Regions from separate parts of the Streptomyces sp. NPDC029139 genome, predicted to be linked through region 2. Evidence: riboswitches for the same ligand, from Rfam matches in the RefSeq annotation. Region 2 holds a riboswitch; the other holds the start of a gene.
What was found. Region 2 has a riboswitch for S-adenosylmethionine ahead of ACZ4VW_RS05990 (aminotransferase class V-fold PLP-dependent enzyme). Riboswitches for the same ligand answer to the same signal wherever they lie in the genome.
Positions count from the first base shown of each region.

Region 1 (4,833 bases), on a different contig from region 2:
CGGGACCGGGTTCGTGGAGGCCCACCGAGGCTGTCCGGACACGCACGAGGGGTCCGCATCCTGGTCAGGATGCGGACCCCTCGGCGTGAGAACGCGTGAGTGCGTACGTGGTGGCCGATCGCGCCGTGCTCAGACGGCGAGCTTGACCATGTCCGCCTGCGGACCCTTCTGGCCCTGCGAGATCTCGAACTCGACCCGCTGACCCTCTTCAAGGGTGCGGTAACCGTCCATCTGGATCGCGCTGTAGTGGACGAATACATCCGCACCACCGTCGACCGCGATGAAGCCGTAGCCCTTCTCCGCGTTGAACCACTTGACGGTGCCCTGAGCCATGCCTAACTCCCCTATTACTGGCCCTTGCGCGGGACCGCACTTCGCGGACCCGGGTCAGACCCTGCGCCGGAACGCGTCGACCGCGGCTGAATGTATCTGCCCAACTGCCCTCTGCAACAGGGCAATCGAGCGAGAATTCTGGGCGCGGCGTAAAGGGGAATTCGGGAGAATTCACTGAATTCCGGGGCAAGTCGGGCCCGGCAAAGTACGCAGAAGGTACACAACACTCGAACACTTTGGCTGCATCTTGTCGCGCACGGACGCATTCTCATATGCGCCTGGCATGAGCAGCGAAGGGAAGCCGGGGGGACTTCCCCAACTCTACCGCGCTCAACCATGCAGAATTGCCCCCTCCGCTTCCCGGGCGGAGAGGGCAATTCGGTTACGGCGGGTAATGCACGGGCTCAGCAGCCGCCGGCGACCGCCGGGATGATCGAGACGCCGGCGCCGTCCGGCGTCGCCGTGTCCAGGCCCTGCTCGAAACGGACGTCGTCGTCGTTGACGTACACGTTCACGAAGCGGCGCAGCTTGCCCTGGTCGTCCAGGACGCGGGCCGCGATGCCCGTGTGGTTCTTCTCCAGGTCGGCGATGACCTCGGAGAGGGTCGCGCCCTCGGCCGCGACCTCGGCCTGGCCGCCGGTGTAGGTACGGAGGATGGTGGGGATGCGGACCTTGACGCTCATGTGGTGGTGCTGCCTTCCGTGACGAGGGGGGTCAGTGGGCCAGGCCGGCGTCGCGGAACGCGTCGAGGCTCGGGCGGATGGTGGCGGTGGCCTGAGAGGTATCGGCCACCGCGTCCAGGGTCTTGAGGCCGTCGCCGGTGTTGAGCACGACCGTGGTCAGGCTCGGGTCGATGAGCCCGGCCTCGACCAGCTTCTTGGTCACGCCGACGGTCACGCCGCCCGCCGTCTCGGCGAAGATGCCCTCGGTACGGGCCAGGATCTTGATCGCCTCGACGACCTGCTCGTCGTTCACGTCCTCCACCGCACCCCCCGTGCGGCGCGCGATGTCCAGGACGTACGGGCCGTCGGCCGGGTTGCCGATCGCCAGGGACTTGGCGATGGTGTTCGGCTTCTGGGGCCGTACGACGTCGTGACCGGCCTTGAAGGCCGCCGACACCGGCGAGCAGCCCTCGGCCTGGGCGCCGAAGATCTTGTACGGCTTGTCCTCGACGAGGCCCAGCTTGATGAGCTCCTGCAGACCCTTGTCGATCTTGGTGAGCTGCGAGCCGGACGCGATCGGGATGACGAGCTGGTCGGGGATGACCCAGCCGAGCTGCTCGCAGATCTCGTACGCGAGTGTCTTGGAGCCCTCGCCGTAGTACGGGCGCAGGTTGACGTTGACGAAGCCCCAGCCCTCGCCGAGCGGGTCGCCGATGAGCTCGGAGCAGAAGCGGTTGACGTCGTCGTAGTTGCCCTCGATGCCGACGAGCTCGCCGCCGTAGACGGCGGCCATGACGACCTTGCCCTGCTCCAGGTCGTGCGGGATGAACACGCAGGAGCGGAAGCCGGCGCGGGCGGCCGCGGCGCCGACGGCGCCGGCCAGGTTGCCGGTGGAGGAGCAGGAGAGCGTGGTGAAACCGAAGGCGCGGGCGGCCTCCAGGGCCTGGGCGACGACGCGGTCCTTGAAGGAGTGCGTCGGGTTTCCGGAGTCGTCCTTGACGAAGAGCTTGCCCGGCTCGACACCCAGCTCACGGGCGAGGTTGTCGGCCTGGACGAGCTTGGTCCAGCCCGGGTTCAGGTTCGGCTTCTCGGCCACGTCGGCGGGGACGGGCAGCAGCGGGGCGTAGCGCCAGATGTTGGCGGGGCCCGCCTCGATCTGCTTGCGCAGCGCCTCGGGGTCACCGGTGGGGAGGTCGTACGCGACTTCGAGCGGGCCGAAACACAGCTCACAGGCGAAGATGGGGCCGAGGGCGAAAACCTCGCCGCATTCCCGGCAGGAAAGCCCGGAAGCGGGGCCGAGATCGACGGTCTTGACCGTCTCGGCGGGGGTTTCGGTGGTGGAAACAGTCTGTACAGCCATGGAGGCGAGGCCCTTTCTCCTCATCTTTCCCATGACGAACGTCGCCATGAGACGGATTTGGCACCTTCCCTAGCCGGGAGCCTCGCTGGCGCGCTGTGTCGCGGACGAGACCGACTGGAGGGTTGCCGGGGCTTCAACGGGCCGTTTCCCTCTGCCCCTCTGGATGAGCGGTATTCGGTTGTGGAACGCGGGCGGTACCCCGACATGCATCGGGCGTCCGCGTTGTTCAAGACTGTAACCGAAGGCATGGACGGGTGAGATGGTCGTCCGAACCGCGAGATGGAGATCACGTTGCTGGATGAGGTGGAGCGCTGGCTGGCCCGGCGGTCCTGGTCCGTGGCAGACCGTCCGGTGGAGCGGCTGCTGGCCGCCAAGCGGGGGACGAGGGTCAGCGTGGTGCTGCCGGCGCTCGACGAGGAGGCGACGGTCGGCGAGATCGTCTCCGTGATCCGCCGCGAGCTGATGTCCGAGGCGGTCCCGCTGGTCGACGAGCTCGTGGTGATCGACTCCGGTTCCACCGACCGTACGGCCGAGGTCGCGGCGGCGGCCGGAGCGCGGGTGGTGGCGCGGGACGAGATCCTTCCGCGCATACCGACCGTGCCCGGCAAGGGCGAGGTGCTGTGGCGGTCACTGATGGTGACCGACGGTGACATCATCTGTTTCGTCGACGCGGATCTCCGGGACTTCTCCGCGGACTTCGTCACCGGCATCGTCGGTCCGCTCCTGACCGAGCCGGACGTCGACTTCGTGAAGGCGATGTACGACCGCCCGCTCGGCGACACCCCAGGCCAGGGGGGCCGGGTGACGGAGCTGGTGGCCCGGCCGCTGCTCAATCTGCACTGGCCGCAGCTGGCCGGATTCGTCCAGCCGCTGGGCGGCGAGTACGCGGCGCGGCGTTCGCTGCTCGAACGGCTGCCGTTCCCCGTCGGTTACGGAGTGGAGCTGGGCCTCCTCGTCGACGCGCTGCACACGGTCGGCCTCGACGCCCTCGCCCAGGTCGACGTCGGCGTCCGCAAGCACCGCCACCAGGACGGTCAGGCGCTCGGCCGGATGGCGGCGGCGATCTACCGGACGGCACAGCTGCGGCTGTCCCGCGGGCATCTGGTGCGGCCGCGGCTGACGCAGTTCGAGCGGGACGAGTCGGGCGGCGGCAAGGGCTTCACGCCCCGGACGTACGCGGTGGACACCGAGGAGCGGCCGCCGATGGCCGAGATCACGGAGTACGCGCGCCGACGCGTGGCGTAACGCCGCATGATGACACTTCTTACCTAAATTTCCGTTTCATGCGGTTCACCTATCGAATGACTACCTTCCTGGCGGCGCTCGGTCTGGCCGCCGGCGCCCTCGGCTCACTGTCCCTCGCCGCGGCCGGTCCGGCCGCGGCGGATGGGGTGGAGCCCTTCGGCAAGCGGTACGACGCGTCTCTGTACGGCGACTTCACCACGATCGGCAACACCGTCGCCAGGGAGCGGAGCACCGCCCGCTCCATGATCGGCGACTACGGATCGAGCACCGGCCGGCTGACGATCCCTGCGGGCGCCGAGGTGACGTACGCCCGGCTCTTCTGGGGCGGGAACGACGGGACGTACAGGGCGCCGAACGGCGCGCAGCTCCCGCGGTGCGCGCTCTCCGGCAGCGATCTGGCGCCCTCGCCCGACGACCACGCGACCGCCGCGCCGCACCTCCGGGTGGGTGCCGGGCCCGAGACGCCGGTCTCCATCGACTCCATGGTCACCGACCCGGCGGAGACCGACGGCCCGCACCACTACACGGGCGAGTCGGACGTGACGGCCGCGTTCGCGGGCGTGCGCGGCACGGACGTGCGGGTCGCGGTCGGCAACATCTGGGCGCCGAACGGCAAGGGCTGCGTGGCGGGCTGGTCCCTGACGGTCGTCCACTCCTTCCCGGGCCCCGAGCCGACACACGCGAAGCCGTCGGACGCGAAGCGAACGCCCGCGGAGCCGACGCGCGCGGAACCGACGCGCGCGAAGCCGGCGCACGCGCCGGGCCGTCGCCATGTGTACGTCTACGGCGGTCACGTGCTCCAGCGCCCGACCTCCCCCGCGACGACGATCGCCGTCGACGGCTTCCAGCGGACGGCGGGCGCGGTGCGGGCGAGCGTGACGGCGTACGGCGGCGACCGGAACACGCCCGGCAGCGGGTTCCTGGTCAACGGCGAGACGGTCCCCGAGAGCCGCACCGGACACACCGGACACACCGGACAGGGCATCGACACCACGACCTTCACCGTCCCTGACGGGGCGATCCCGGTGGGCGCCCGGTCGGCGGAGCTCGCCTTCACCCCGGCCGGTGGCACCTACCTGGCCTCCGCCCTCGCCTTCTCCGTACCGGTGCCGGACCTTATGACCACTGATGCGGCGAGCCCGAAGCAGGTGAAGCGGGACCACACCCCGACACCGACCCTCGCCTCGCCCCCCGTGGACACGGCGGATCCCGCGCCCACCGCGACGGCGACCT
Region 1 is NZ_JBVHWN010000010.1:122,051-126,883, reverse strand. Features, by position in the region: gene ACZ4VW_RS22450 (cold-shock protein) at 130-333, opposite strand; gene ACZ4VW_RS22445 (MoaD/ThiS family protein) at 738-1,016, opposite strand; gene thrC (threonine synthase) at 1,048-2,355, opposite strand; SAM riboswitch class I at 2,373-2,525, opposite strand; gene ACZ4VW_RS22435 (glucosyl-3-phosphoglycerate synthase) at 2,647-3,600, shown strand; gene ACZ4VW_RS22430 (DUF11 domain-containing protein) at 3,657-4,833, shown strand, end outside.
Region 1: linked by a shared signal. The riboswitch ahead of thrC (threonine synthase) and the one ahead of ACZ4VW_RS05990 (aminotransferase class V-fold PLP-dependent enzyme) in region 2 are both predicted to bind S-adenosylmethionine.

Region 2 (4,833 bases):
CTGGTCCATCTGACCACCGCCGCGCTGGTGGTGACCGCCTTCGCCGTCCCGGCGACCTCGGGCCGGGCCGCGCTCGCGCTGCCGGTCTTCGTCGCGCTGGCCAAGGCCCTGTCCGAGCGGCGCCGGCTGGTGGTGATGCTGGCGCTGCTCTTCCCCACCGTCGTGCTGCTGTCGGCGGTGGCCACACTGATCGGCGCCGGCGCTCACCTCATCACGGTCGGCCTGCTCCTGGAACGGACGGGCGAGCGGATCGGCTTCGTGGAGTGGCTGGTGCTCGGGCTGCCGCTCGCGGTGGTCTCCTCCCATCTGGCCGCGGAGACCGTGCTGTTGACGACCACCCGCCGCGCGGACCGGCGAGAGCCGGTACGGATCACCGTCGCGCAGCTCCAGGAGCACTCCCCGACCGCCGTCTCGGGTCCGCTCACCACGGAGGAGGCCCGGTGTCTGACGCTGCTCGGCACGGTGGTCGCCCTGTGGTGCTCGGAACCCATGCACGGGGTGTCGCCCGCGGTGGTGGCGCTGATCGGCGCGGTGGTCGCCTCCTCGCCACTGCTGGGGACCGTACGGCTCAGGGACGCGCTGGGGGCGGTGCCGTGGCCGATGCTCCTGTTCATGGCGGCGACCACCGCGATGGGCCTCGCGCTGGTCGACTCGGGCGCTGCGGGATGGCTCGTCGGCGGGCTGCCGGCCGGGGTACCGGCCTGGGCCTTCCTCGCCGGAGTCGTGGTGGTCGGCACGGCCGCGCATCTGGTGCTCCAGTCGCGATCCGCCCGCTCGTCCGTCCTGGTGCCCCTGGTGATCGCCGCGGCGGCCGGGGCCGGGGTCAATCCGGTCGCCGCCGCGCTCGCCTCCACGGCCGCCGCCGGTTTCTGCCAGACCCTGCCCGCGTCCGCCAAACCGGTCGCGCTGTTCTCCGAACCGCCCGACGGCGTGCCCGGATTCACTCCGCGTCAGCTACTGCGGCTGTCCGCCGTGCTCGCCCCGCTCAGCGCCGCCCTGGTGCTGTGCTTCGCCCTCGCCGTCTGGCCGCTGCTCGGCGTGCCCGTTCTCCTGGAGACCCAGCCATGACCCTTCGCATCGCCGTCGCCCCCAGCGGCTTCAAGGAGTCCCTGTCCGCCACCGAGGCCGCCGAGGCCATCGCCGAGGGGCTGGCCAGGGCCCGCCCGGACGCGGTGCTCGATCTGATCCCGCTGGTCGACGGCGGGGAGGGTACGGCCCGGGCGCTGGCGGCCGCGACCGGGGGCACGCTGGTGTCCCGGGTCGCGACCGGCCCGCTGGGCGCACCCGTACGCACCCACTTCGCGCTTCTCGACCACTCCTCCGCGATGGTCGAGATGGCGGCCGTCGCGGGCCTCTCCCTCGTACCGGCCGGGCGGCGGGACCCGACCGCCACCACCACCTTCGGGGTCGGTGAACTGATCCGGGCGGCGCTGGACTCCGGCGCCCGCCGCATCCTGGTCGGCTGTGGCGACTCCGGCACATCGGACGGCGGGGCGGGTGCGCTCCAGGCCCTCGGCGCCCGGCTCCTGGACGCCGAGGGAGACGAACTCCCCTGTGGGGGCGGTGCGTTGCACCGGCTGGAGCGGATCGACACGGACGGCCTCGATCCGCGCCTCGCCGGTGCCGAGCTGCTCGTGGCCTGCAATCCGTACAACGTGCTGTGCGGGAGGCGGGGCGTGGCGCGGGTGTTCGGTCCGCAGAAGGGCGCGAGCCCGGAGCAGGTCGAGGCGCTGTCGGCGGCCCTGGAGCGCTGGGCCGTCGTCCTCGGGCGCGCTCTCCCCGGGCCCGTGGACCTGCGGGCCGCCCCCGGCACGGGAGCCTCGGGCGGGCTCGGGGCCGGGCTCGCCGCCCTGGGCGCCCGGCTACTGCCCCGCTTCGAGGTGCTGCTCGACCACATCGACCTGGACGCCCGGCTGGCCCGCGCGGACCTCGTCATCACGGCCGAGGGCGCCCTGGACGGGCAGACCGTCCGGGGAAAGATCCCCGCGGAGGTCGCCCGCCGGGCCAAGGCCCACGGCGTCCCGGTCCTCGCGCTGGCCGGCACGCTCGGCCACGGCGCCCACCGTGTCAGGGCGGTGGGGGTGGACGCCTACGGTTCGATCCTGCCCGCGCCGGTGGCCCTGCCCGAGGCGCTCGACCGGGGCGCCGAGTTCCTCGCCGACGCGGCCGAGCGGGCCCTGCGGATGGTGCTGGTGGGGACGAGACTGGCGGCCTGAGCGGTACGGCTCAGCCGCGGTCCGGGACGCACCGTCCGTCCTCGGTGCGGTACTTCCACTGCGCGCCGTCCCGGACGAGCTCCTTCACGGCCCGTACGAAACGCTCCACGTGCTCGTCCGGCGTGCCGGCGCCGAAGCTGACGCGGATCGCGTTGAGCGACTTCTCGCCCGGCGCGGCCTCCGGGGCCCCGCACTCGCCCTGGGTCTGCGGGTCGCTGCCCAGCAGGGTGCGGACCAGCGGGTGGGCGCAGAAGAGACCGTCGCGGACGCCGATGCCGTACTCGGCGGAGAGCGCGGCGGCGAAGTGCGAGCTGTTCCAGCCCTCGACGACGAAGGAGAGGACACCGACGCGCGGAGCGTCGTCGCCGAAGAGCGAGAGCACCTTCACCTCGGGTACCTCGGCGAGGCCCTCCCGGACCGTGGCGATCAGGTGCTGCTCGCGGGCGACGAGGGTGTCGAACCCGGCCTCGGTGAGCGCCTTGCAGGCGGAGGCGATGGAGTAGACACCGATGACGTTCGGCGAACCGGCCTCGTGGCGGGCGGCGGTGGTGTGCCACTCGACGTCCACACCGCCGTCGGTGCGCCGGGCCACCTTCTTGGACGCGCCACCGCCGGCGAGGTACGGCTCGGCGCTCCGCAGCCAGTCGGCCCGGCCGGCGAGGACACCGGAGCCGAACGGGGCGTACAGCTTGTGCCCGGAGAAGGCGACCCAGTCGACGTCCAGCTCCTGGACGGAGACGGGGTGATGGGGTGCGAGCTGGGCGGCGTCGAGGACGATCCGGGCGCCGTGGGCGTGCGCGGCCGCGGCGAGCTCCTGCACCGGCCAGAGTTCTCCGGTGACGTTGGACGCGCCGGTCACGCAGACGAGGGCGGGCCCGTGGGGGTCCCGGTCGGCGAGGGCCCGCTCCAGGGTCTCGACGGCCTCGGCGGGGGTGCGCGGGGCGTTGAGGTAGGTGACCTGCGCGTCCTTCCACGGCAGCAGCGAGGCGTGGTGCTCGGTCTCGAAGACGAAGACCTGGCAGTCGGCGGGCAGCGCGGCGGCGAGCAGGTTGAGCGAGTCGGTGGTGGAGCGGGTGAAGACGACCTGGTCGCCGTCGCGGCAGTCGAGGAACTCGGCGACCGTGACACGGCTGTTCTCGAACAGGTCGGTGGAGAGCTGCGAGAGGTATCCGGCGCCGCGGTGGACGCTGCCGTAGTACGGGGCGTAGGCGGCGACGTCGTCCCAGACGCGCTGCAGGGCCGGCGCGCTGGCGGCGTAGTCGAGCGCGGCGTAGGTGACCTCGCCCCCGGTCACGAGCGGAACGGTGACATCGCGGCCGAGGACGGGCAGCGGGGCGGCGCAGCAGGGGTCGTCGGACTCGGCGGCGGCGGGAGTGGCGGTGGCGGCGTTCGGGTACGCGGACATGGCGGTATCTCCTGGCAGGACGGGGCAGCGAAGGGCCCGCAGGGCAGCGCGAAGTGGAGTGCCTCGTACGGGTGTTGCCTCAACACACGGTGGTCGTGCGGAGGGTGGGGAAACGGGGCCGAAGGCCCTATCGCATTCGCTTGCTCACGAGAGGCTCCCTGAGGACCAGGACCCCAAGGTTTCGAGGGGTCCGCGCTTGCCGTGGACCTTTCTGTCCACGGCCTGGTCTTCACCCGGGGCACCCCGCCACGGACGGAGGGTTGCCGGACAGCAAGCCGGGGCTTCGTAGCTGTCACTCATGACCTGGCACAGAAGCTATGCCACGTGATCGCCCCGGCGCAACCCGTGTCCGGATTCCGGAACGTGCCAGGGCCCCGCGCACGCGGGGCCCTGTGGGACGTGTGGGACCTGTGAGGCCGGCCCGCCGGTGGCGAACTAGGCGTTGCTGGCCGCGACCCAGCGCTCCAGGGCCGATCTCGCCGCACCGGAGTCGATCGACTCCGCCGCCTTGGCGATTCCCTCGCGCAGTTGCTCCACCAGGGAGCCCTCCCCCGGCGCCAGCGCCGTCAGCGCCGCCGCCGAGTTGAGCAGCACCGCGTCCCGTACGGGACCGGTCTCGCCCGCGAGCAGCCGGCGGGCCACGTCGGCGTTGTACGAGGCGTCGGCACCGCGCAGTGCCTCCACCGGGACGAGCTCGATACCGACATCGCGCGGGTCGAAGGCCTCCACGCGCACCGCACCGTCCCGTACGATCCACACCCGCGAGGTGGCCGTGGTCGTGAGCTCGTCCAGGCCGTCGTCGCCGCGGAAGACGAGCGCCGAGGAGCCGCGCTCGGCGAGCACGCCGGCCATGATCGGGGCCATCCGGGCGTCGGCGACACCGGTCGCCTGGGCCCGGACGCGGGCCGGGTTGGTGAGCGGACCGAGGAAGTTGAAGACGGTGCGGATGCCCATCTCCTTGCGGGCCATCGCGACATGGCGCAGCGCCGGGTGGAACTTCACGGCGAAGCAGAAGGTGATGCCGGCCTCGTCGGCGACCTCGGCGACCCGCTGCGGGGTCAGCTCCAGATTGACGCCGAGCTTCTCCAGGACGTCGGAGGCGCCGGAGGCCGAGGACGCGGCCCGGTTGCCGTGCTTGACGACCTTGGCGCCGGCGCCGGCCACCACGATCGCCGACATGGTGGAGATGTTGACGGTCTTGGCGCCGTCGCC
Region 2 is NZ_JBVHWN010000002.1:408,419-413,251, forward strand. Features, by position in the region: gene ACZ4VW_RS05980 (SLC13 family permease) at 1-1,068, shown strand, start outside; gene ACZ4VW_RS05985 (glycerate kinase family protein) at 1,065-2,216, shown strand; gene ACZ4VW_RS05990 (aminotransferase class V-fold PLP-dependent enzyme) at 2,227-3,621, opposite strand; SAM riboswitch class IV at 3,809-3,925, opposite strand; gene trpD (anthranilate phosphoribosyltransferase) at 4,057-4,833, opposite strand, start outside.